One region of the Streptomyces sp. NPDC040405 genome, then DNA from elsewhere that is predicted to be linked to it. Evidence: riboswitches for the same ligand, from Rfam matches in the RefSeq annotation. Region 1 holds a riboswitch; each other region holds the start of a gene.

Region 1 (7,679 bases):
GTCGTACATCAGGGCGGGGCCGCGGGGTTCGCCCCGCCCGTCCGCGAGGACGATCGTGCCGGAGGTGGCGGCGACGGCCACCGCCACGACCTCCCGGCCGCCCGCCGGGAGCGCCCCGGTGGCCTGGCGCAGGGCCGCCGCGACGGCGGGCCACCAGGCCGTGGCGTCCTGTTCGCCGCGGCCGCCCGCGCCCCGGCGCGGGGGCGGGAGTTCCGCGCCACCCCGCGCCCGTACGCGCCCGTGCGCGTCGGCGCACACCACCCGCACGGCCGCCGTGGCGATGTCGATTCCCGCGACGACCTCAGCCCGCTCGGACATCACAGATCACGCCCCTCACACGTGGAGTCAAGTTAACACTGGCGATGTTAAGAAGGGCCGGGCGCGATCCTGACATCCGTGCGCTCCCGCCACTCGGCGACCAGCCGGGCGTCCGCCGCGCCGTCCACCACCAGATGGTCGAAGTCGGCCAGCGGGCGCAGCCGGTGCAGCGCCGTGCGCCGGGTCTTGGACGCGTCCATCAGCAGCGCCGTACGGGCCGCGGCGGCGAGCATGGCGCGCTTGACCAGCACCACGTCCTGCTCCTGGTGGTACGTGGTCGCCGCGTCCATGGCCGAGGTGCTGACCAGCGCCAGGTCCACCGAGAGCGCCCCGATCGCCTCCGCGCACGGCACGCCGAGGAAGGAGTCATGGGTGTGCGAGTACTCCCCGCCGAGCCCGATGAGCCGGATCCGGGGCACCCCGGCGAAGACCTCGATCACCCGGCGGGCGTTGGTCACCACCGTCAGCGGGGCGGACTCCACCAGCAGCCGGGCGAGGGCGAGGACGGTCGTGGAGTCGTCCAGCATCACCGACATCCCGGGCTCGACCAGCTCCGCGGCGGTGGCCGCCACCGCCTCCTTCTCGGCCCGGTGGGCGCCCATCCGGTAGGCGAGGCTGGACTCGAAGACCGACGAGGGCAGGGCCGAGACCCCGCCCCGGAACTTGCGCAGCACGCCGAGCCGGGCCAGCTCGTCCAGGTCCCGGTGCACGGTCATCAGGCTGACGCCGGTGAGGTCGGCCAGCTCCGCCGCGGTGGCGGTGGAGTGCGCGAGGACGTAGGCGGTGATGGTCTGTCGGCGGGTGTCCTGGGAGCGGACCGCGGTCATGGGCGGGATCCTGTCGTGGCGCCGTCGGTGGGCACGTTCAGGGAGCGCAGCGCCGTGCGGTCGCCGTCGATCCCGATCTCGGTCACCGCCGCGTTGTCCAGCCGGGGGAAGACCGCGCGGTAGCGGCCGACGGGGATGCCGAGCAGGGTGCACAGGGCGGCCCGCAGCAGGCTGTTGTGCGCCACGACGAGCACCGTGCGGTCCGGATGCGCGGCGGCCAGCCCGCGCAGGGCGGCGACGGCCCGGGCCGCGGCCTCGCCGGGGCGCTCCGCGCCGGGGAAGGCACCGGCCTCGGGGTCGTCGCGGAACGCCCGGACGGCCGCCGGGTCCTCCGCCTCCAGCTCGGCGAGGGTGCGGCCCTCGCACCGGCCGAAGTCCATCTCCCGCAGATCCCCGACGACTTCGGGGACCAGGGACAGCGCGGTGGCGGCCGGTTCGGCGGTCTGCCGCGCCCGGCCGAGCGGGGAACAGGCCACCGCGTCGATCCCGCGGCCCCGCACCCAGTGGGCGAGGGCCCGCGCCTGCCGGTGGCCGCGCTCGGTCAGCGCGATGTCCGAGATTCCGGCGTACCGGTTCTCCGCGTGCCACACGGTCTCTCCGTGGCGAACGAGCAGCAGTCGGGCGGTCATCCGGGGCTCCCCTGCGTCAGCCATTGCCTCATCACGTATCGGATGTTAAATCTAGCATCGCTCATGTGATGGAGCACCGGACAGCACCGGGATTGCGGAGGGCGGCAGGGAATGCGCGTGATCATCGGAGTGGATGTCGGCACCTCCGTCACCAAGGCCGTGGCCTTCGGCCGCGACGGGGTCGCACTCGCCTCCGCGGCCCGCCCCAGCACGCTGGACCGCCTCCCCGGCGGCCGGGTCGAACAGGACCTGGAGGACGTGCTGCGCACGGTCGCCGAGGTGGTGCGCGAGGTGGCCGCGGCGCTCCCCGGCCCGCCCGTCGCGCTCGCGCTCACCGGCCAGGGCGACGGGCTGTGGCTGCGGGACGAGGCGGGCCGGGCGGTGCGTCCGCCGATCTCCTGGCTGGACGGCCGGGGCGGCGGGACCATCGCCCGCTGGCGCGCCGACGGCACGCTCGCCGCCCTCTACGCCCGCACCGGCTCCGGGCTGTTCCCGGGCTGCCATGCCCCGCTGCTGCGCTGGCTGGCCGAGCACGAGCCGGAGGCGCTGGAGCGGGCTGCGGTCGCGGGTTACTGCGTGGACGCGGTGGCCCAGCGGCTGACCGGTGTCCTCACCGTGGACGCCTCCGACGCCTCCCTGCCGTTCCTCGATGTCACCACCCGCACCTATGTGCCCGCCGCGCTGGAGCTGTGCGGACTGGCCGACCACGCCCGGCTGCTGCCGCGCCCCGCCGCGCCCGGCTCCGTACTCGCACTGGACGACGAGGGGGCCCGGCTGACCGGGCTGCCGCCCGGACTGCCCGTCGTCTCCGGTCCGTACGACCTTCCGGCGTGCGCCATCGGCAGCGGGGTGCGGGACGTGGGCGACGGGCTGCTCATCGTCGGCACCACGCTGGCCTGCCAGGTGCTCACCGACCGCGCGGCGGTGGACCCTTCGGCCGATCCGGCCGGAATGTGGCTGTGCACCCCCGACCCGGACCGCTGGCTGCGCGCGATGCCCGCGATGGTCGGCACCGCCGCGCTGGAGTGGGTGCTCGATCTCACAGGGACGACCACCGCCGACCTCGACACCCTGCTCGACCGGAGCCCGCCGCGCGCGAACGGCGTGACCGCGCTGCCCTTCCTGTCCGGCGCCGGGGAGCGCGCCCCCTTCGTGGAGCCCGCCGCCCAGGGGCGGTTGGACGGCCTCACCCTCGCCTCCACCCGCGCCGACACCGTACGGGCCGTGTGCGAGGCCATCGCCTACGCGGCCCGCCACTGCCTGGAGGCGGCCGGGCTCTCGGGGCGGCTCGCGCTGTGCGGCGGGGGCGTGCGCTCGGCCGCGTGGACGGAGATTTTCGCGAACGTCCTGGGCCGCCCGGTGGCCGTACCGGACGAGCCGGAGGTCGGCGCGCGGGGCGCCGCCGCGGTCGCCTGGCGGTCGCTCGGCGACCCCGTGGACGCGTCCCGCTGGCGCGCCGCGTCCCGTACCGTCGAGCCGCGGGACGATCTTCGCGGCGCCTACGAGGACGGCTACGCCGACTACCGCGACCGCCTCGCCCGTGCCCTGGGCGAATGGCGGGCGAGCGGTCCGGGAAGCTAGTTTTTCCTGGGATTCCGGCGCGGCCAAGACCCGGCGCAACTCGTACATATATACGAATCCCCCCAGCTGACGACACAACATCTGGGGGCGCGTGCGCAGCACGACACAAGATGTATGCTCGTCCTCGCTGTCGCCGCAGGGGAATCCGGTGCGAATCCGGAACTGTCCCGCAACGGTGTACGTGTGCGCTTTCGCGTACCCGTGAGTCCGATGACCTGCCGACGGCCGTCTGCATACGTCCGGGCCTCGCGGGGTGGGTCGATGGACGCTGCGCGGTGTGCCGTGAAACGAAATCGGCATGCCCGTGAGCGGCCATCGCGCACCGCCCTCGAAGGCCCCCAGCCGAGCGAGGGAGAACACTTCAGTGACCATCGCGCCCGCCGACCCGGTTTCAGAGGCAGCCGATACTCCGGCAGTGGCCGACGCGCCCGGGACCGCCCTGCTGCGGACCCTGACCGCGCTCACCGCCGACCTGCCCGCCACCGACCCCGGCAAGGTCGCGGCCGCCGCCCTGCGCGGCCGCCATCCCGGCTCGGACGAGGCGGAGTTGCGCTCCCTGGCGACCGAGGCGGCGGCCGGACTCATCGGCGAGGAGCCGGAGTACTCCAAGCTCGCCGCGCGGCTGCTGACCCGCGCGATCGCCGACGAGGCGGCCGGGCAGGGCGCGGACTCGTTCTCCGCCTCCGTCGCCGTGGGCCACCGCGAGGGCCTGATCGCCGACTCCACGGCCGAGTTCGCGACCACCCACGCCGCCCGGCTGGACGCGCTGGTCGACCAGGCGCTGGCCGACGGGGCGGACGACCGCTTCGGCTACTTCGGGCTGCGCACCCTGCACAGCCGCTACCTGCTGCGCCACCCGATTACCCGTCAGGTGATCGAGACCCCGCAGCACTTCCTGCTGCGCGTGGCCTGCGGGCTCGCCGAGGACCTGTCGACACGGGCGCTGGCGGACGTCGCCGAGCTGTACCGGATGACCAGCACGCTGTCGTACCTGCCCAGCTCCCCCACGCTGTTCAACTCCGGCACCCGGCACCCGCAGATGTCCTCCTGCTATCTGCTGGACTCGCCGCTGGACGAGCTGGACTCGATCTACAACCGCTACCACCAGGTGGCGCGGCTGTCGAAGCACGCGGGCGGCATCGGTCTGTCGTACTCCCGCATCCGCGCCCGCGGTTCGCTGATCCGCGGCACCAACGGGCACTCCAACGGCATCGTGCCGTTCCTGCGCACGCTCGACGCCTCGGTGGCCGCCGTCAACCAGGGCGGCCGGCGCAAGGGCGCGGCCTGCGTCTACCTGGAGACCTGGCACGCGGACGTCGAGGAGTTCCTGGAGCTGCGGGACAACACGGGCGAAGAGGCCCGCCGCACCCACAACCTCAACATCGCGCACTGGATCCCGGACGAGTTCATGCGCCGGGTCGAGGCGGACGCCGACTGGTCGCTGTTCTCGCCCGCGGACGCGCCCGAGCTGGTCGACCTGTGGGGCGAGGAGTTCGAGGCCGCGTACCGGAAGGCCGAGGCCGAGGGGCGGGCGCTCAAGCAGGTCCCGGCGCGCCAGCTGTACGCCCGGATGATGCGCACCCTCGCGCAGACCGGCAACGGCTGGATGACGTTCAAGGACGCCGCCAACCGCACCGCCAACCAGACCGCCGAGCCGGGCCGGGTCGTCCACTCCTCCAACCTGTGCACCGAGATCCTGGAGGTCACCGACGACGGCGAGACGGCCGTCTGCAACCTCGGCTCGGTCAACCTCGCGGCCCACCTCGGTGAGGGCGGCGAGATGGACTGGGAGCGGCTGGACCGCACCGTCCGCACCGCCGTGACCTTCCTCGACCGCGTGGTGGACATCAACTTCTACCCCACCGAGGAGGCGGGCGCCTCCAACTCCCGCTGGCGTCCGGTGGGGCTGGGCCTGATGGGCCTCCAGGACGTCTTCTTCCGGCTGCGGCTGCCGTTCGACTCGCCCGAGGCGACGGCGCTCTCCACCCGGATCTCCGAGCGCATCATGCTCGCCGCGTACGAGGCGTCCTGCGACCTCGCCGAGCGCCACGGCCCGCACCCGGCCTGGGCCGAGACCCGCACCGCGCGCGGCGTGCTCCACCCGGACCACTACACCGGCGCGCGGGCCACCTGGCCCGAGCGCTGGGAGGCGCTGCGGCAGCGGATGGCGACGACCGGCATGCGGAACTCGCTGCTCCTGGCGATCGCGCCGACCGCCACCATCGCCTCCATCGCGGGCGTGTACGAGTGCATCGAGCCGCAGGTCTCCAACCTCTTCAAGCGCGAAACGCTCAGCGGTGAGTTCCTCCAGGTCAACTCCTACCTGGTGAACGACCTCAAGAAGCTCGGCGTATGGGACACCCAGACCCGGGACGCGCTGCGCGAGGCCAACGGCTCGGTCCAGGACCTCTCCTGGGTCCCGCAGGACGTACGCGACCTGTACCGGACCGCGTGGGAGGTCCCGCAGCGCGCCCTGATCGACATGGCGGCGGCCCGTACCCCGTACCTCGACCAGAGCCAGTCGCTGAACCTCTTCATGGCGGCGCCGACCATCGGCAAGCTCAGCTCGATGTACGCGTACGCCTGGAAGCGCGGCATCAAGACCACGTACTACCTGCGCTCCCGCCCGGCGACCCGGATCGCCCAGAGCGCCCGTGGCGGCGCCGCCACGGCCACCGTCCCCGCTCAGGCGGCGCCCGCCGACGACGACGCGGTCGCCTGCTCCCTGGAAAACCCCGAGTCCTGCGAGGCCTGCCAGTAATGCCCACCGCATCCGAGATGACCACCGTGAACACCGCGCCGGGCCATACCAAGAACCTGCTGGACCCGGGCTTCGAGCTGACCCTGCGGCCGATGCGGTACCCGCAGTTCTACGACCGCTACCGGGACGCGATCAAGAACACCTGGACCGTGGAAGAGGTCGACCTCCACTCGGACGTCGCCGACCTCGCCAAGCTCTCCCCGGGCGAGCAGCACATGATCAGCCGGCTGGTGGCGTTCTTCGCGACCGGCGACTCGATCGTCTCCAACAACCTGGTGCTGACGCTCTACAAGCACATCAACTCCCCCGAGGCGCGGCTGTACCTGTCGCGGCAGCTCTTCGAGGAGGCCGTGCACGTCCAGTTCTATCTGACCCTGCTGGACACCTACCTCCCCGACCCGGACGACCGGGCGGCGTCCTTCGCGGCCGTCGAGAACATCCCCTCCATCCGGGAGAAGGCGGACTTCTGCTTCCGCTGGATGGACTCGGTGGAGAAGATCGACCGGCTGGAGAGCAAGTCCGACCGGCGCCGCTTCCTGCTCAACCTGATCTGCTTCGCGGCGTGCATCGAGGGGCTCTTCTTCTACGGCGCCTTCGCCTACGTCTACTGGTTCCGCTCGCGCGGTCTGCTGCACGGCCTGGCGACCGGCACCAACTGGGTGTTCCGCGACGAGTCCATGCACATGGAGTTCGCCTTCTCGGTCGTGGACACCGTCCGCGAGGAGGAGCCCGACCTCTTCGACGACGAGCTGGAGCAGCAGGTCACCGACATGCTGAAGGAGGCCGTCGAGGCGGAGCTGCAGTTCGCCCACGACCTGTGCGGCGACGGGCTGCCGGGCATGAACACCGAGTCGATGCGCTCGTACCTGGAGTGCGTGGCCGACCAGCGCCTGAAGCGGCTGGGCTTCCCCGCGGTCTTCGGCTCGGAGAACCCGTTCTCCTTCATGGAGCTGCAGGACGTCCAGGAGCTGACCAACTTCTTCGAGCGCCGCGCCTCGGCCTACCAGGTGGCGGTCGAGGGCTCGGTCTCCTTCGACGACGACTTCTGAGCCGCTGAGCCTCGGTGCCTCGGTGCCGTAGAAGCGCGAAAGGGCCGGACCCCGCCAGGGGTCCGGCCCTTTGCCGTGCACGGGGTGCTCAGTCGTTCGGCACCGTCTCGTAGCGCGCGGTGCCCTCCGCCATCTGCCGGAGCACATCCTTGCGGTCGCGCTTGGAGAGGCGGTCGATGTAGAGGTAGCCGTACAGGTGGTCGGTCTCGTGCTGGAGGCAGCGCGCGAAGTAGCCGGTGCCGCGCACCGTGATCGGCTTGCCCTCGGCGTCCCGGCCGCGCACCACCGCGTAGTCCGGGCGGGCCAGCTCGCAGTAGGCGGTGGGGACCGACAGGCAGCCCTCGTTGGAGTCGTCCAGCACGCGCCGGTCGGCGGGCAGTTCCTCCAGCACCGGGTTGCAGACCACGCCGACGTGGCGTACGCCCTCGTCGTCCATGCAGTCGTAGACGAAGACCTTCAGGCCGACGCCGATCTGGTTGGCGGCCAGGCCCACGCCCTCCGCCGCCCGCTGGCT
Region 2 (7,679 bases), on a different contig from region 1:
GTTCTCTCTCGCAGCCGAGCAGAGCGCTGGACCGGAGCACCGAAGGCGGCGGAACGGTTCACCAGACGCTTCACCAGTCGAGCTGCGTACCGATCTACGCGGATCTGGTCGAGCGCTGGTCGTCCGCGGGGCGGGCGGTGCCCGGGGCTTACGACCGCGAGTGGACCGAACTGGTCAACTGTCCGCCCTGGCCGGACCGGATCCGGGCGGCGGCCCGGCCGTCCTCCGGCTGAGCCACCGCCCGTTCCACTCCTTCAGGGACCCTGCTTCAGGGCCGCTGCTTCAGGGACCGCTACGTCAGGGGACCTTACGGGGACGCGCTCAGTCGTCCCCGCCCTCGAGGCCGCCCTCCGTCTCCAGGAACAGCTCCCGGACCCGCTCCAGCACCTGCGGGTCCGGCTCTTCCCACAGGCCGCGGCTCTCGGCCTCCAGCAGCCGCTCGGCCATGCCGTGCAGCGCCCAGGGGTTGGCCTCCTCCAGGAACGCGCGGTTCTCCGGGTCGAGCAGATAGGTCTGGGCCAGCTTGTCGTACATCCAGTCGGCGACCACGCCCGTGGTGGCGTCGTACCCGAAGAGGTAGTCGACGGTGGCGGCCAGCTCGAAGGCGCCCTTGTAGCCGTGGCGGCGCATCGCCTCGATCCAGCGCGGGTTGACCACCCGGGCCCGGAAGACCCGCGAGGTCTCCTCGTGCAGGGTGCGGGTGCGCACCGTCTCGGGGCGGGTGGAGTCGCCGATGTACGCGGCCGGGGCGGTGCCCTTCAGCGCGCGCACGGTGGCGACCATGCCGCCGTGGTACTGGAAGTAGTCGTCCGAGTCGGCGATGTCGTGCTCGCGCGTGTCGGTGTTCTTCGCGGCGACCGCGATCCTGCGGTACGCACTCTCCATCTCCTCGCGCGCCGGTCGGCCCTCCAGACCGCGGCCGTACGCGTAGCCGCCCCACACCGTGTAGACCTCGGCGAGGTCGGCGTCGGTGCGCCAGTCGCGGCTGTCGATGAGCTGCAGCAGCCCCGCGCCGTACGTCCCCGGGCGGGAGCCGAAGATGCGGGTGGTGGCGCGGCGCTCGTCGCCGTGCTCGGCGAGGTCGGCCCGGGTGTGGGCGCGTACGTAGTTGACGTCGTCGGCCTCGTCCAGGGACGCGGCGAGCCGTACGGCGTCGTCCAGCAGCCCGACGACATGCGGGAAGGCGTCGCGGAAGAAGCCGCTGATGCGCAGGGTGACATCGACGCGCGGGCGGCCCAGCTGGTCGGCGGGCACGGGTTCGAGCCCCGTCACGCGCCGCGACGCGTCGTCCCACACCGGGCGGATGCCCATCAGCGCCAGCGCCTCGGCCACGTCGTCGCCGGAGGTGCGCATGGCGCTCGTCCCCCACAGCGACAGGCCGACCGACCGCGGGTACTGGCCGTCGTTGTCGGCGCGGTAGCGCTCCAGCAGCGAGTCGGCCAGCGCCTGGCCGGTCTCCCAGGCCAGTCGGCTGGGCACGGCCTTGGGGTCGACGGAGTAGAAGTTACGGCCGGTCGGCAGGACGTTGACCAGTCCGCGCAGCGGCGATCCGGACGGCCCTGCGGGCACGAAGCCGCCGCTCAGGGCGTGGACGGCGTGGTCGATCTCGTCGGTCGTGGCGGCGAGGCGCGGCACCACCTCGCGGGCGGCGAAGTCGAGAATCGCGGTGACGGCAGTCCGCTGGGCCTCGGGCAGGTCCAGGGCGGCCTTCTCGGCGGCCTCCGGCGCCCAGTCCGCGTCCTCCATCGCCTGTACGAGGGCGCGGGCGCGCTCCTCGGCCTCGTCCGCGGTGGTGCGGGTGGCGGCCGACTCGTCCAGGCCCAGCGCCTCGCGCAGCCCGGGGAGCGCCGACGTACCGCCCCAGATCTGGCGGGCGCGCAGGATGGCCAGCACGAGGTTGACCCGCTCGGGGCCGGTGGGCGCGCCGCCGAGGACATGCAGACCGTCACGGATCTGGGCGTCCTTGACCTCGCACAGCCAGCCGTCGACGTGCAGCAGGAAGTCGTCGAAGCCCTCGTCGTCGGGCCGCTCCTCCAGGCCGAGGTCGTGGTCGAGCCGGGCGGCCTGGATCAGGGTCCAGATCTGGGCGCGGATGGCGGGGAGCTTGGCCGGGTCCATCGCGGAGATGGCGGCGTACTCGTCCAGCAGCTGTTCCAGCCGGGCGATGTCGCCGTAGGAGTCGGCGCGCGCCATCGGCGGTACGAGGTGGTCGACCAGGGTGGCGTGGACGCGGCGCTTGGCCTGGGTGCCCTCGCCGGGGTCGTTGACCAGGAAGGGGTAGATCAGCGGCAGGTCGCCGAGCGCGGCGTCGGGGCCGCAGGCGGCGGACAGGCCCGCGTTCTTGCCCGGCAGCCACTCCAGGTTGCCGTGCTTGCCCAGGTGCACCATGGCGTCGGCGCCGAAGCCGCCGTCGGCCTGGGGGCTCGCCATCCAGCGGTAGGCGGCCAGGTAGTGGTGCGAGGGCGGCAGATCGGGGTCGTGGTAGATGGCGATGGGGTTCTCGCCGAAGCCGCGCGGCGGCTGGATGACGACCAGCAGGTTGCCGTGGCGCAGCGCGGCGAGGACGATCTCGCCCTCGGGGTCGCGGCTGGTGTCCACGAACATCTCGCCGGGCGGCGGGCCCCAGTGCTCCTCGACCGACTCGCGCAGCTCCCGCGGCAGAGTGGCGTACCAGCGGCGGTAGTCGGCGGCGGGGACGCGGACCGGGTTCTTGGCCAGCTGCTCCTCGGTGAGCCAGTCCTGGTCGTGGCCGCCCGCCTCGATGAGGGCGTAGATCAGTTCGTCGCCGACGCCGGAGGCCAGGCCCGGGACCGCCTCGGCGCCCTCCTCGGGGCCGAAGTCGTACCCTTCGGCGCGCAGTCGGCGCAGCAGGGCGACGGCGCTGGCGGGGGTGTCGAGGCCGACCGCGTTGCCGATCCGGGAGTGCTTGGTGGGGTACGCGGACAGGACGAGCGCGAGGCGCTTGTCGGCCGCCGGTATGTGCCGGAGCCGGGCGTGTCGTACCGCGATTCCGGCGACACGCGCGGCGCGCTCGGGGTCGGCGGCGTAGACCGGCAGGCCGTCCTCGTCGACCTCCTTGAAGGAGAACGGCACGGTGATCAGCCGTCCGTCGAACTCCGGGACGGCGACCTGGGTCGCGGCGTCCAGCGGCGACAGACCCTCGTCGTTCTCCTGCCACGCGCCGCGCGACGAGGTCAGGCACAGCGCCTGGAGCACGGGGACGTCGAGCGAGGCGAGCGCGCCCGCGTCCCACGACTCGTCGTCGCCGCCCGCCGACGCCTCGGCGGGGCGGGTGCCGCCCGCGGCGAGCACGGTGGTGACGACGGCGTCCGCCGCGCCGAGGGCCTCGACCAGCTCGGGCTCGGGGGCCCGGAGGGAGGCGACGAACAGCGGCAGCGGGCGTCCCCCGGCGTCCTCGACGGCCTGGCACAGCGCCTCCACGAAGGCGGTGTTGCCGCTCATGTGGTGGGCCCGGTAGTAGAGCACGGCGATCACCGGGCCGGTGACGTCCTCGCGCGCGGTGCGCTCCAGCGGCCCCCAGGTGGGGGCGGGGGCGGGCGGTTCGAAGCCATGGCCGGTGAGCAGCACGGTGTCGGAGAGGAACCGGGCCAGCTGGTCCAGGTTGGCGGGGCCGCCGTGCGCGAGGTAGGCGTGCGCCTCGGCCGCGATCCCCACGGGGACCGTGGACGCCTCCATGAGCTGGGCGTCAGGGGCCTGTTCACCGGTGAGCACGACGACGGGCAGGTCGCCCGCGAGCAGGGTTTCGAGGCCCTCCTCCCAGGCGCGGATGCCACCGAGCAGCCGCACGACGACGAGTTCGACACCGTCGAGGAGGCCGGGCAGATCGTCGAGCGGGAGCCGCGCCGGGTTGGCGAGGCGGTACGGCACCGGGCCTGTGGCCGCGCGCGCACTGAGCAGGTCGGTGTCGGAGGTCGACAGCAGCAGGATCATGGCTCGGCGCCTTCCTCGGGGTCCGCGCCCCGGGCGGGTTGGAAGACGGCAGGAGTTCCTGGCTCGCACGGCGGGCTGCCGTGCTCACAGTGGCGGGACCGCACCGGATTCGCACCGGTTTCCTCCCCTTGACGCCGTCTTAAGCGTCCAGCGGGCCAGACGGCCCGCCGCCTGAGCATAGTAGGCGTTGCTGACCTGGCATGGGACGGTGAGGGCCGACCGGACGTCGGTATGCTCGCCGCCATGTCCATCCCTCCGGCAATCGTCCCACCTGCGAATGAAGCGCCCCCCGAAGCGCCCTCGCGGCGGGCTCGCGGACGCGATGACGCCTGCCCCGGCGCGCTGCGGCTGCACCCCGCGGACGACGGCTCCCTGGCGCGGGTCCGGATACCGGGCGGCACGCTGACGGCCGGTCAGGCGCAGGCGCTGGCGCGGGCGAGCGAGGAGCTGGGAGACGGCCGGCTGGACCTCACCTCGCGGGGCAATCTCCAGATCCGCGGCCTGGACGCGGCGTGCGGCGGCGAGCTGGCGGCCCGGCTGCGGGCCGCCGGACTGCTCCCCTCCGACCTCCACGACCGGGTGCGCAACATCGTGGCGTCCCCGCTGAGCGGCCTCGACGGCGCCGGACGCGGCGATGTCACGGCGTGGGCACGGGAGTTGGACGCCGCGCTGTGCGCCGGGACATGGGATGAGTTGTCCGGCTTGTCAGGCCGTTTCCTGTTCGCGATGGACGACGGCCGGGGCGATGTGGCCGCGTTGGGCGCGGATGTGACATTGATCGCAACGCGGGACGGCGGAGCCGTGCTGCGGGTGGGATCCGACCCGTCGGGACCGGAGCCCGGGTCCGGGCACGGGCTGGAGGTGCGGGCGCGGGACGCGTCGCGCGCCGCCGCGCTGGCCGCCGTGGAGTTCCTGGCCAGGGCCCGGGCGAGCGGTACGCGGGCGTGGCGGGTGCGCGAATTGCCCGCGCAACACGCCGTGACCGCCGACGGCTTGGCGGCGCGACTCGCGGACGAGGGTGTCGAAGCCGTACGTATCGGACATGAGAGCCCGGGCGGCGCGCCGCCCGCACCGGGCATCGTGTCCGGGCCGGACGGGCGCCACGCCGTGTCCGTCCTCGTCCCCCTGGGCCGGGTCGGCGCGGCGCAGTGGCGGCTGCTCGCCGGGCTCGCCTCCCGGGGCGGGTCGGCTGAGTTGCGTGTGACACCCTGGCGCGGCGTGGTGCTCCCGGGGTTCACCGCGGACGGCGCGCGGGAGGCGTCGCGGGAGGTGGCGGACGCAGGGCTGGTGACCGATCCGGACTCCCCGTGGGCCGGGATCGGCGCGTGCACGGGACGGCCGGGCTGCGCCAAGTCCCTGGCCGATGTGCGCGCCCACGCGGCGCACGCGGTGGCGGGCGCGGCAACGGACGCTCCCCGTTCCCCCGACGCGCCGCCGGTGTACTTCTCCGGCTGCGAGCGGCGCTGCGGCCACCCCGGCGGCCGCTGGGTGGACGCGCTGGCCACCTCCGGTACGGACTACCGGCTCACCGTACGCGACGCGCGGGAGCCGGACGGCGTGACCGGCGGCGGCGTGACGGACGTGGCAGCGGAGCAATTGGCCGACGCCGTGGCGGCGGCCCGCGAAACGGCATGATCAACGACATGATCGAGGACACAGTGTTCGACTACGAGAAGGACGGGGCGGCCATCTACCGCGCCTCCTTTGCCACCATCCGCGCCGAGGCGGACCTGGGCGGACTCCCCGCCGACGTCAGCCAGGTCGTGGTGCGGATGATCCACGCGTGCGGCATGGTCGACCTGGTCAAGGACCTCGCGTACACGCCCGAGGTGGTCGCGCGGGCCCGTCGGGCGCTGCGCGCCGGGGCGCCCGTGCTCTGCGACGCCCAGATGGTCGCCAGCGGCGTCACCCGCAAGCGGCTGCCCGCGGACAACGACGTGGTGTGCACGCTGTCCGACCCCGCCGTACCGGAGTTGGCGCGGCGCATGGGGACGACGCGCAGCGCCGCCGCGCTGGAGCTGTGGCGGGACCGGCTGGACGGCGCGGTCGTGGCGGTTGGCAACGCGCCCACCGCGCTGTTCCGGCTGCTGGAGATGCTCGAAGAGGGCGGAGAGGACGCGCCGCGCCCGGCCGCCGTCATCGGCGTACCGGTCGGGTTCATCGGCGCCGCCGAGTCCAAGGAGGCGCTGGCCGGACATCCGGCGGCGCCCCACCATCTGGTGGTGCGCGGCCGACGCGGCGGCAGCGCCATCGCGGCGGCCGCGATCAACGCGATAGCGAGCGAGGAAGAGTGAGCGAGCAGCAGCGAGGGGCGACGCCCGCGACGAAGGCCCGGCTGTACGGCGTGGGCCTCGGCCCCGGTGACCCGTCCCTGATGACGGTACGGGCGGTGGAGGTCATCGCCGGGGCCGATGTGGTCGCGTACCACAGCGCCCGGCACGGCCGCAGCATCGCCCGTTCCATCGCCGAGCGGCATCTGCGGCCCGACCACATCGAGGAGCGGCTGGTCTACCCGGTCACCACGGAGGGCACCGACCATCCGGGCGGCTACCGGGGCGCGATGGAGGAGTTCTACACGGAGGCGGCGGCACGGCTCGCCGCGCATCTGGACGCGGGGCGCACGGTCGCGGTGCTGGCCGAGGGCGATCCGCTCTTCTACGGCTCGTACATGCACATGCACAAGCGGCTCGCCGACCGCTACCCCACCGAGGTAATCCCCGGCGTCACCTCGGTGAGCGCGGCGGCCGCCCGGCTCGGCGCGCCGCTGGTGGAGGGCGAGGAGGTGCTGACGGTCCTCCCGGGCACGCTGCCCGAGGAGGAGCTGACGGCGCGCCTCGCGACGACCGACGCGGCGGCGGTCATGAAGCTCGGCCGCACCTTCCCGACCGTACGGCGCGCCCTGGAGCGTTCGGGGCGGCTCGCCGACGCGCGGTACGTGGAGCGCGCCACGATGAGCGCGGAGCGCTCCGGGCCGCTGGGCGAGGTCGACCCGTCGTCGGTGCCGTACTTCTCGGTGGCGGTGCTGCCGAGCCGTATCGGCACTCCGGCCGCACCGGACGCCCCGGACGCCGCCCCGGATGTCGCCGCGTCCGGGCGGCCGGGCGAGGTCGTGGTGGTGGGCCTCGGCCCCGCCGGTCCGCTGTGGCTCACCCCCGAGGCGCGCGGCGAGCTGGCCTCCGCCGAGGATCTGGTCGGCTACACCACCTACCTGGACCGGGTTCCCGTACGCCCCGGGCAGCGGCGCCACCCGTCCGACAACAAGGTCGAGGCCGAACGCGCGGAATTCGCCCTCGACCTCGCCCGGCGCGGTCGGCGTGTCGCCGTCGTCTCCTCGGGCGACCCCGGCGTGTTCGCCATGGCCACCGCCGTTCTGGAGGCGGCGTCCGAGGACCCGTACCGCGACGTCCCGGTGCGCGTGCTGCCCGGCATGACCGCGGCCCACGCTGCGGCTGCCCGCGCGGGCGCGCCGCTCGGCCACGACTACGCCGTCGTCTCGCTGTCCGACCGGCTCAAGCCCTGGGAGGTCATCGCCGGGCGCCTGGCCGCCGCGGCCGCCGCCGATCTGGTCCTGGCCCTCTACAACCCCGGCTCCCGCAGCCGGATCTGGCAGGTCGGCAAGGCCCGAGAACTCCTCCTCGAACACCGCGCGCCGGACACCCCGGTCGTCCTGGGCCGCGACATCGGCGGTCCCGAGGAGAGCGTCCGCATCGTCCGCCTGGCCGACCTCG
Region 3 (7,679 bases), on a different contig from region 1:
GCCAGACCTGGCACATCCACTCCAGCTGGGCGGTGCGGTCGTATGCCTGGTCCAGCGTCGCTCCGTAGACGACGGTGCCGTGGTTGCGCAGCAGACAGCCGGAGCGGTCGCGCAGCGCGTGCAGCATGTTTTCGGCCAGTTCATCGGTGCCGTAGAGCGCGTAGTCGGCGACCCGGACGGGCCCGCCGAGGGCGGCGGTCATGTAGTGGATCGCGGGCAACTCGTCGACCAGCGTGGAGACCGCCGTGGCGTGAACGGCATGGGTGTGGACGATGGCCGAGGCGTCGTCCGTGTGACGGTAGAGGGCGAGGTGCATGGGCAGCTCGCTGGTGGGCTTGAGGGTGCCGAGCACTTGGCGGCCGTCGAGGTCGACGCCGACCACGTCGCGCGGGCCGAGCCGGTCGTACGGGACGCCGCTCGGGGTCACCAGGACGGTGTCGCCGACCCGGGCCGACACATTGCCCGAGGTGCCGACGACGAGTCCGTCGGCGGTGGTTCTGCGGGCCGTCCGCACCACCTGTGTCCAGGCCTGTCGCAGGGGCTGGGTCAGCCTCGGCTGTGGCCGTCGTGCCGATCGCGGCTCCGTCACGTGCCCTCACCTCCGGGCGCGATCCTTCCACAGGAACGCCGGGCGGAGCGGCCTACACCGAGTTGATGTATGGACGTCAAACTCCTTGTGGCGAACGGGAATACGGTCGAAAACCAGCCGTTTTCACACCCGCGCGCCCGCGTCACCGTGAAGCCCGCCTCAGTTCATCTCCCGTTCACCCAGTTTCCCTACGTTCACCGTGGCACTGACCGCCCTCCGAACTGATTGACCGGGTGTATGGAACACATCACGCTTCTCATCGGGATCGTGATCGTCACGGCCTTGGTGTTCGACTTCACCAACGGCTTCCACGACACGGCCAACGCCATGGCCACCACCATCTCCACCGGAGCGCTCGGTCCCCGGGTCGCGGTGGCGATGTCGGCGGTCCTCAACCTCGTCGGCGCCTTCCTCTCCGTGGAGGTCGCCAAGACCATCTCCGGCGGAATCATCGACGAAGGCTCCGGCATCAAGCCCGAAGTGATCTTCGCGGGGCTGGTCGGTGCGATCCTCTGGAATCTGGTGACCTGGCTGGCCGGTCTCCCGTCCAGCTCCTCGCACGCCCTCTTCGGCGGCCTCATCGGCGCCACTGTGGTCTCCGTCGGCATGGACGGGGTCAACAGCGAGGCGATCGTCATGAAGGTCCTCATCCCGGCCGTGGCCGCGCCGGTCGTGGCGGGCATCGCCACGGTGGCCGCCACCCGGCTCACCTACCGACTGGCCAACGACCGGGCCGCGGAGGACACCGCGAAGGGCTACCGCGCCGGGCAGATCGCCTCGGCCGCCCTGGTCTCCCTGGCCCACGGCACCAACGACGCGCAGAAGACGATGGGCGTCATCACCCTCGCGCTGGTCACCGGCGGCGTCATCGCGCCCGACTCCGACCCGCCCATGTGGGTCATCGTCTCCGCCGGTCTCGCGATCGCGCTCGGCACCTACCTGGGCGGCTGGCGCATCATCCGCACCATGGGCAAGGGCATCACCGACATCCAGCCGCCGCAGGGCTTCGCCGCCCAGACCGGCGCCGCGACCGTCATCCTGGCCTCCTCCCACATCGGCTTCGCGCTGTCCACCACGCAGGTCTGCTCGGGCGCCGTCATGGGCGCGGGCATCGGCCGCAAGGGCGGGGTGGTGCGCTGGGCGACCGCGGGCCGCATGGTCGTCGCCTGGGCGCTGACCCTCCCGGCCGCCGGTCTGGTGGCCGCCGCCGCGGCGCTGCTGGCCGGTCAGGGCAACGGGGGCATCGCCGCGGTCGCCGTCCTCGCGGTGCTGGGCTGCGGTGTCATCTGGGTGCTCTCGCGCCGCAAGCCGGTGGACGCCAGCAACGTCAACGCGCCGAGCGTGGAGCCCAACGCGTCGCCCGGTGTCGTCATCGCCGCGCTGCGGTCGGTGGCCCCGCCGCCCGCCGGAAAGGCCGCGCCCGCCGCGTCCGCCTCCTCGTCCGCTGATGGCACGGACGCCTCGTCCGCTGACGCCACGGACACCTCGTCCGAATCCGCCCCGACTCCCGCCACCGCGGGAACCGGTTCCACCAGCTGACAGGGAGCACACGCAATGCACATCGACTGGGCGGCCCTCGGCCAGGTCTTCGGCGTCAGCCTCGCGGTGACGGTCGGCGTCGTCGGGGTCTTCACCCTGGGCATCCTCGGCACCTCCCGTACGGCCCAGCCACAGCCGCAGGCCACCGCGGGCGGCGCGTCCCCGGTCGCGCGCACCGGCGCGTACGCCTGTTTCGCGCTGTGCGCCGCGGTGGTGGCGTACGGCATCTATCTGATCGTGGCCTGAGGCCACACGACGACCGCGGGGCGGTGGGTGCCGATCGGCGCCCACCGCCCCGCGGTCGTTCCCCGGTGGGGGCCGGTGGGGGCCTGTGGGTCTCCGCACACTCTGGCATCGCAGGTCAAATGCGAGTTGACGGCCATTCGCACCCCATGGTGGACTTCCCGAGCCAAACGGCGGCAGGAGAGGAAGCCGGTGAGAATCCGGCGCGGTCCCGCCACTGTCACCGGGGAGCGCTCTCCCCTCACCGCAAGGGGTCACGGCCGTCCGTACGCAAGGACGGCTGGAAGACCGGGAGAGCCGCGGATCCGGGAGCCAGGAGACTCTCACCGCCGGTCACGTCGAGCCAGGGCGCGGACCCTGAGTGAGGACATACCGCCATGCCCGGCACTGCCACGCCGTCAGCTCCACCTGTCCGTGTGCCCGGCGGCGGTCCCCGCCGCAGAGGCATGACGGCGGTCTGAAGGATGCGTGCCGAACACGCCTCGTACGCGTGCGGCGCCGCTCTCGGCTTCCTCGGCGATCTCGTCACGGGCGATCCGCGCCGCGGCCATCCGGTGGCCGCGTTCGGGCGCGCCGCCGCGGCCGCCGAGCGGCGGCTGTGGCGCGACCACCGCGGTTCCGGGTCACTGCACACCGCGCTGTGCGCGGGCGGCGCGGCCGCCGGTGCCGCGCTGCTGGCGCGTACCGTACGCACCCTCGCGAGGCCCCGCCGTACGGCCGATGCCGCGCTGACCGCCGCCGCCACCTGGGCCGTGCTGGGCGGCACCTCGCTGGTACGGGAGGCCCAGGCCATCGGTGACGCGCTGGCCGCCGGGGACGTCGACGCCGCGCGGGAGCGGCTGCCGCATCTGTGCGGACGCGATCCGCAGGCGCTGGACGCACAGCAGATCGCGCGGGCCGTCGTCGAGTCGGTGGCCGAGAACACCTCGGACGCGGTGGTGGGCGCGCTGGTGTGGGGGGCCGCGGCCGGGGTGCCGGGGCTCGTGGGCTTCCGTGCCGTCAACACCCTGGACGCCATGGTGGGCCACAAGTCGGCCCGCTACCGCCGGTTCGGCTGGGCCGCGGCCCGGCTGGACGATGTCGCGGGCTGGCCCGGCGCCCGTCTCACCGCGGCCCTGGCCGCCCTCGCCGGGCCCGACCCGCGCGGCGCGTGGCGCGCCTGGCAGCGCGACGGCGGACGCCACCCGAGCCCCAACGCGGGCCCGGTGGAGGCGGCGTTCGCGGGCGCCCTGGGCGTACGGCTGGGCGGCACGCTGGCGTACGCGGGCCGGGTCGAGCACCGGCCGGTACTGAATCCGGGCGGCCGTCCCGTGGCGGTGGCCGACATACCGAGGGCGATCCGCCTCTCGCGGCGGGTGTCGGCGCTGGCCCTGCTCACCACTGTTGTGGCGCGTTCCGCGACCGGCCGTTCCGCGACCGGCCGGACCACTGACCGGACGGCCGACCAGAAAGAGGTGACCCGATGACCTCGGGGGGCGGACTGCTCATCGCGGGAACGACCTCGGACGCCGGGAAGAGCGTCGTCACGGCGGGCATCTGCCGCTGGCTGGCGCGCAAAGGGCTCCGGGTCGCCCCGTTCAAGGCACAGAACATGTCGCTCAACTCCTTCGTCACCCGGGACGGCGCCGAGATCGGCCGGGCCCAGGCCAGTCAGGCCGCCGCCGCGCGCGTCGAGCCGAGCGCGCTGATGAACCCGGTCCTGCTGAAGCCGGGCAGCGACCGCAGCAGCCAGGTGGTGCTGCTGGGCAAGCCGGTGGGCGAGATGAGCGCCCGTGGCTACCACTCCCAGCGGCGCGAAGGGCTGCTGGAGACCGTCACCGAGTGCCTGAGCGAACTGCGGCGCACACACGACGCGGTGATCTGCGAGGGCGCGGGCAGCCCGGCCGAGATCAATCTGCGCCGCACCGACATCGTCAACCTGGGCCTTGCCCGCTCATCGGGGCTGCCGGTCGTCGTGGTCGGGGACATCGACCGCGGCGGCGTCTTCGCGTCCTTCTTCGGCACGACCGCGCTGCTGTCCCGCGAGGACCAGCGGCATATCGCCGCCTTTGTGGTGAACAAGTTCCGCGGCGACGTGAGCCTGCTGGAACCCGGTCTGGACATGCTGCGCGACCTCACCGGCCGCCCGACCGTCGGGGTGCTGCCGTACGCGCACGGCCTCGGCATCGACGAGGAGGACGGGCTGCGCGTCTCGCTGCGCGGCGCGGTGCGCGAGAGCGTCGTCGCACCGCCGCACGGCGCGGACGTCCTGCGGGTCGCGGTGGCGGCCGTACCGCTGATGTCCAACTTCACCGACGTGGACGCGCTGGCCGCCGAGCCGGGCGTGGTCGTGCGCTTCGTGGACCGCCCGGAGGAGCTGGCCGACGCCGATCTGGTGGTGCTGCCGGGCACCCGGGGCACCGTGAAGGCGCTGGAGTGGCTGCGGGCGCGCGGTCTCGCCGACGCGATCGCGCGGCGGGCCGCGGAGGGGCGGCCGGTGCTCGGCATCTGCGGCGGCTTCCAGGCGCTCGGCGAGCGCATCGAGGACGAGGTCGAGTCGAAGGCCGGGACGGTCGCGGGCCTCGGGCTGCTGCCCGTACGGGTCCGCTTCGCCACGGGCAAGACCCTGGCCCGGCCGGTGGGCGAGGCGCTGGGCGAGCGGGTGGAGGGCTACGAGATCCACCACGGGGTGGCCGAACTGCTCGACGGGGGCGACGAACCCTTCCTGGACGGCTGCCGGGTGGGCCCGGTGTGGGGCACGCACTGGCACGGCTCGCTGGAGAGCGACGGCTTCCGCCGCGCCTTCCTGCGGCGGGTGGCGCAGGCGGCGGGCCGGGCGTTCGTGCCCGCGCCGGACACCCGCTTCGGGGAGCTGCGCGAGGAGCAGCTGGACCGGCTGGGCGATCTGATCGAAGAGCACGCGGACACGGACGCGCTGCTGAGGCTCATCGAGGGCGGCGTACCGGACGGGCTGCCCTTCGTGCCGCCCGGGGCGCCGGGAGGAGCGGCTTGAGCACACCGGAACGACCGGAACGCGACCGCGTACGCACCGTAGGAGGTACCGAAGCATGACCACCACTGCCTACCCGTTCACCGCGGTCGTCGGAATGGACGACATGCGGCTCGCCCTGCTCCTCAACGCCGTCTCACCCGCCGTGGGCGGCGTGCTGGTGCGCGGCGAGAAGGGCACGGCCAAGTCGACGGCCGTGCGGGCGCTGTCCACACTGCTGCCGCCGGTCGGCGTCGTTCCCGGGTGCCGCTTCTCGTGCGATCCGGCCGCGCCCGACCCGGACTGCCCGGACGGACCGCACGAGACCGCCCCCGGGGACGCGCGCCCCGCGCGGATGGTGGAGCTGCCGGTCGGCGCTTCCGAGGACCGCCTCGTCGGGTCGCTCGACATCGAGCGGGCGCTGTCGGACGGGGTCAAGGCGTTCGAGCCGGGGCTGCTCGCGGACGCGCACCGCGGGGTGCTGTACGTCGACGAGGTCAACCTGCTGCACGACCACCTGATCGACCTGCTGCTCGACGCGGCCGCCATGGGCGCCTCCTACGTGGAGCGCGAGGGCGTCTCCGTACGGCACGCCGCGCGCTTCCTGCTGGTGGGCACCATGAACCCGGAGGAGGGCGAGCTGCGGCCGCAGCTGCTGGACCGCTTCGGGCTCACCGTCGAGGTCACCGCGTCGCGGGACACCGAGGAGCGGGTCGAGGTGGTGCGCCGCAGGCTGGCGTACGACGAGGACCCGGCCGGGTTCGCCGCGCGCTGGGCGCGCGAGGAGGGCGAGCTGCGGGACCGCATAGCCGCGGCGCGCGCGCTGCTGCCCGCCGTCCGTCTCGGCGACCGCGCGCTGCGGCAGATCGCGGCGGTGTGCGCGGCGTTCGAGGTGGACGGGATGCGCGCGGACATCGTGACCGCGCGTACGGCGACGGCGCTGGCCGCCTGGGCGGGCCGGACGGATGTGCGGACCGAGGACGTGCGGCAGGCGGCGCTCCTGTCGCTCCCCCACCGGCGGCGGCGGGCGCCGTTCGACGCGCCGGGGCTGGACGAGGACAAGCTCGACGAGGTGCTGCGGCAGTTCGAGGACGAGGAGCCCGAGCCCGAGCCGGAGCCCTCTGATCAGGGCGACAACCCCGATGACGACCCCGATGACCCGGACGGGCCGGGCGGAGGGTCCGACGGTGGCGACGGCTCCGAGGGGCCCGGCGGTGGCCGCCGGCAGGACGGCGGTCAGGAGCAGGCGCCGCCGCCCGGCGGGCCCGAACCGTCCATCCCCGAGCAGCGGTCGGCCGAACCCGACGCGTCCGACGACACCGCGCCCGCCGAATCCGCGGAGTCCGAGGAGGGCGGCGGGGCCGGTGGCAGCGGGGGCGAGCGGGCGGCCGTGGGCGCCGCCGACCCGTTCCGGACCCGGCGGCTGGACGTACCCGGACTCGGCGAGGGCGCGGCGGGGCGGCGGTCGCGCGCCCGCACCGCGCACGGCCGCACCGCCGGAGCGCGCCGCCCCCAGGGGACGCTGACCTCGCTTCACCTGGCGGCGACGGTACGGGCCGCCGCCCCGCATCAGCACGTCCGCGGGCGGCGCGGGCCCGGGCTGCTGGTGCGCCGGGACGATCTGCGGGAGGCGGTGCGCGAGGGCCGGGAGGGCAATCTCGTGCTGTTCGTCGTGGACGCGTCGGGGTCGATGGCCGCCCGCAAGCGCATGGGCGCGATCAAGGGCGCGGTGCTGTCGCTGCTGCTGGACGCCTATCAGCGGCGGGACAAGGTCGGCCTGATCACCTTCCGGGGGTCGGACGCGGAACTGGCGCTGCCGCCCACCTCGTCGGTGGACACCGCCGCCGCCCGGCTGGAGCAGCTGCCGACCGGCGGCCGCACCCCGCTGGCGGCGGGGCTGCTGAAGGCCCGCGAGGTACTGCGGGTGGAGCGGCTGCGGGACCCCTCGCGCCGTCCGCTGCTGGTCGTGGTGACCGACGGGCGGGCGACCGAGGCCAAGAAGGCCGCGGGGGCCGCCTCGGCGAAGGCCGCGGGGGCCGCCGGGGCCACGCCGGTGGACCGGGCCGCCCGCGCGGCGCGGCTGCTCGCGGGCGACGGGGTCGCCTCGGTGGTGGTCGACTGCGAGTCGGGGCCGGTGCGCCTCGGCCTGGCGGGCGCGCTCGCCCGCGAGCTGCGGGGCACCCCGGTCACCCTGGACGAACTGCGCGCGGACAGCGTGACCGCGCTGGTCCGCGATGTACGGACGGTACAGAACTCACGGAGGGCAGCCTGATGCCGCAAGGACAACCGACCGTCGTACCCGACGACGGGCTGACCACCCGCCAGCGCCGCAACCGGCCG

Evidence for each region. A riboswitch is a leader RNA that binds a small molecule or an ion and turns the genes downstream of it on or off. The one in region 1 is predicted to bind cobalamin.
Region 2: another riboswitch for cobalamin. It lies ahead of cobN (cobaltochelatase subunit CobN); the one in region 1 lies ahead of ACZ59A_RS11635 (ribonucleoside-diphosphate reductase subunit alpha).
Region 3: another riboswitch for cobalamin. It lies ahead of ACZ59A_RS00335 (cobalamin biosynthesis protein); the one in region 1 lies ahead of ACZ59A_RS11635 (ribonucleoside-diphosphate reductase subunit alpha).

What each region holds. Positions count from the first base shown of each region.
Region 1 covers NZ_JBVIVI010000002.1:944,709-952,387, reverse strand. The annotation lists gene ACZ59A_RS11655 (FGGY-family carbohydrate kinase) at 1-318, opposite strand, end outside; gene ACZ59A_RS11650 (DeoR/GlpR family DNA-binding transcription regulator) at 366-1,145, opposite strand; gene ACZ59A_RS11645 (histidine phosphatase family protein) at 1,142-1,774, opposite strand; gene ACZ59A_RS11640 (FGGY family carbohydrate kinase) at 1,886-3,355, shown strand; cobalamin riboswitch at 3,464-3,592, shown strand; gene ACZ59A_RS11635 (ribonucleoside-diphosphate reductase subunit alpha) at 3,720-6,116, shown strand; gene ACZ59A_RS11630 (ribonucleotide-diphosphate reductase subunit beta) at 6,134-7,165, shown strand; gene def (peptide deformylase) at 7,254-7,679, opposite strand, start outside.
Region 2 covers NZ_JBVIVI010000006.1:97,501-105,179, reverse strand. The annotation lists gene ACZ59A_RS24825 (hypothetical protein) at 1-233, shown strand, start outside; gene cobN (cobaltochelatase subunit CobN) at 322-3,951, opposite strand; cobalamin riboswitch at 3,986-4,134, opposite strand; gene cobG (precorrin-3B synthase) at 4,195-5,586, shown strand; gene ACZ59A_RS24810 (precorrin-8X methylmutase) at 5,595-6,245, shown strand; gene ACZ59A_RS24805 (precorrin-2 C(20)-methyltransferase) at 6,242-7,679, shown strand, end outside.
Region 3 covers NZ_JBVIVI010000001.1:63,684-71,362, forward strand. The annotation lists gene ACZ59A_RS00320 (class II aldolase/adducin family protein) at 1-589, opposite strand, end outside; gene ACZ59A_RS00325 (inorganic phosphate transporter) at 827-2,128, shown strand; gene ACZ59A_RS00330 (hypothetical protein) at 2,144-2,374, shown strand; cobalamin riboswitch at 2,554-2,694, shown strand; gene ACZ59A_RS00335 (cobalamin biosynthesis protein) at 2,836-3,837, shown strand; gene ACZ59A_RS00340 (cobyric acid synthase) at 3,834-5,363, shown strand; gene ACZ59A_RS00345 (putative cobaltochelatase) at 5,419-7,611, shown strand; gene cobO (cob(I)yrinic acid a,c-diamide adenosyltransferase) at 7,611-7,679, shown strand, end outside.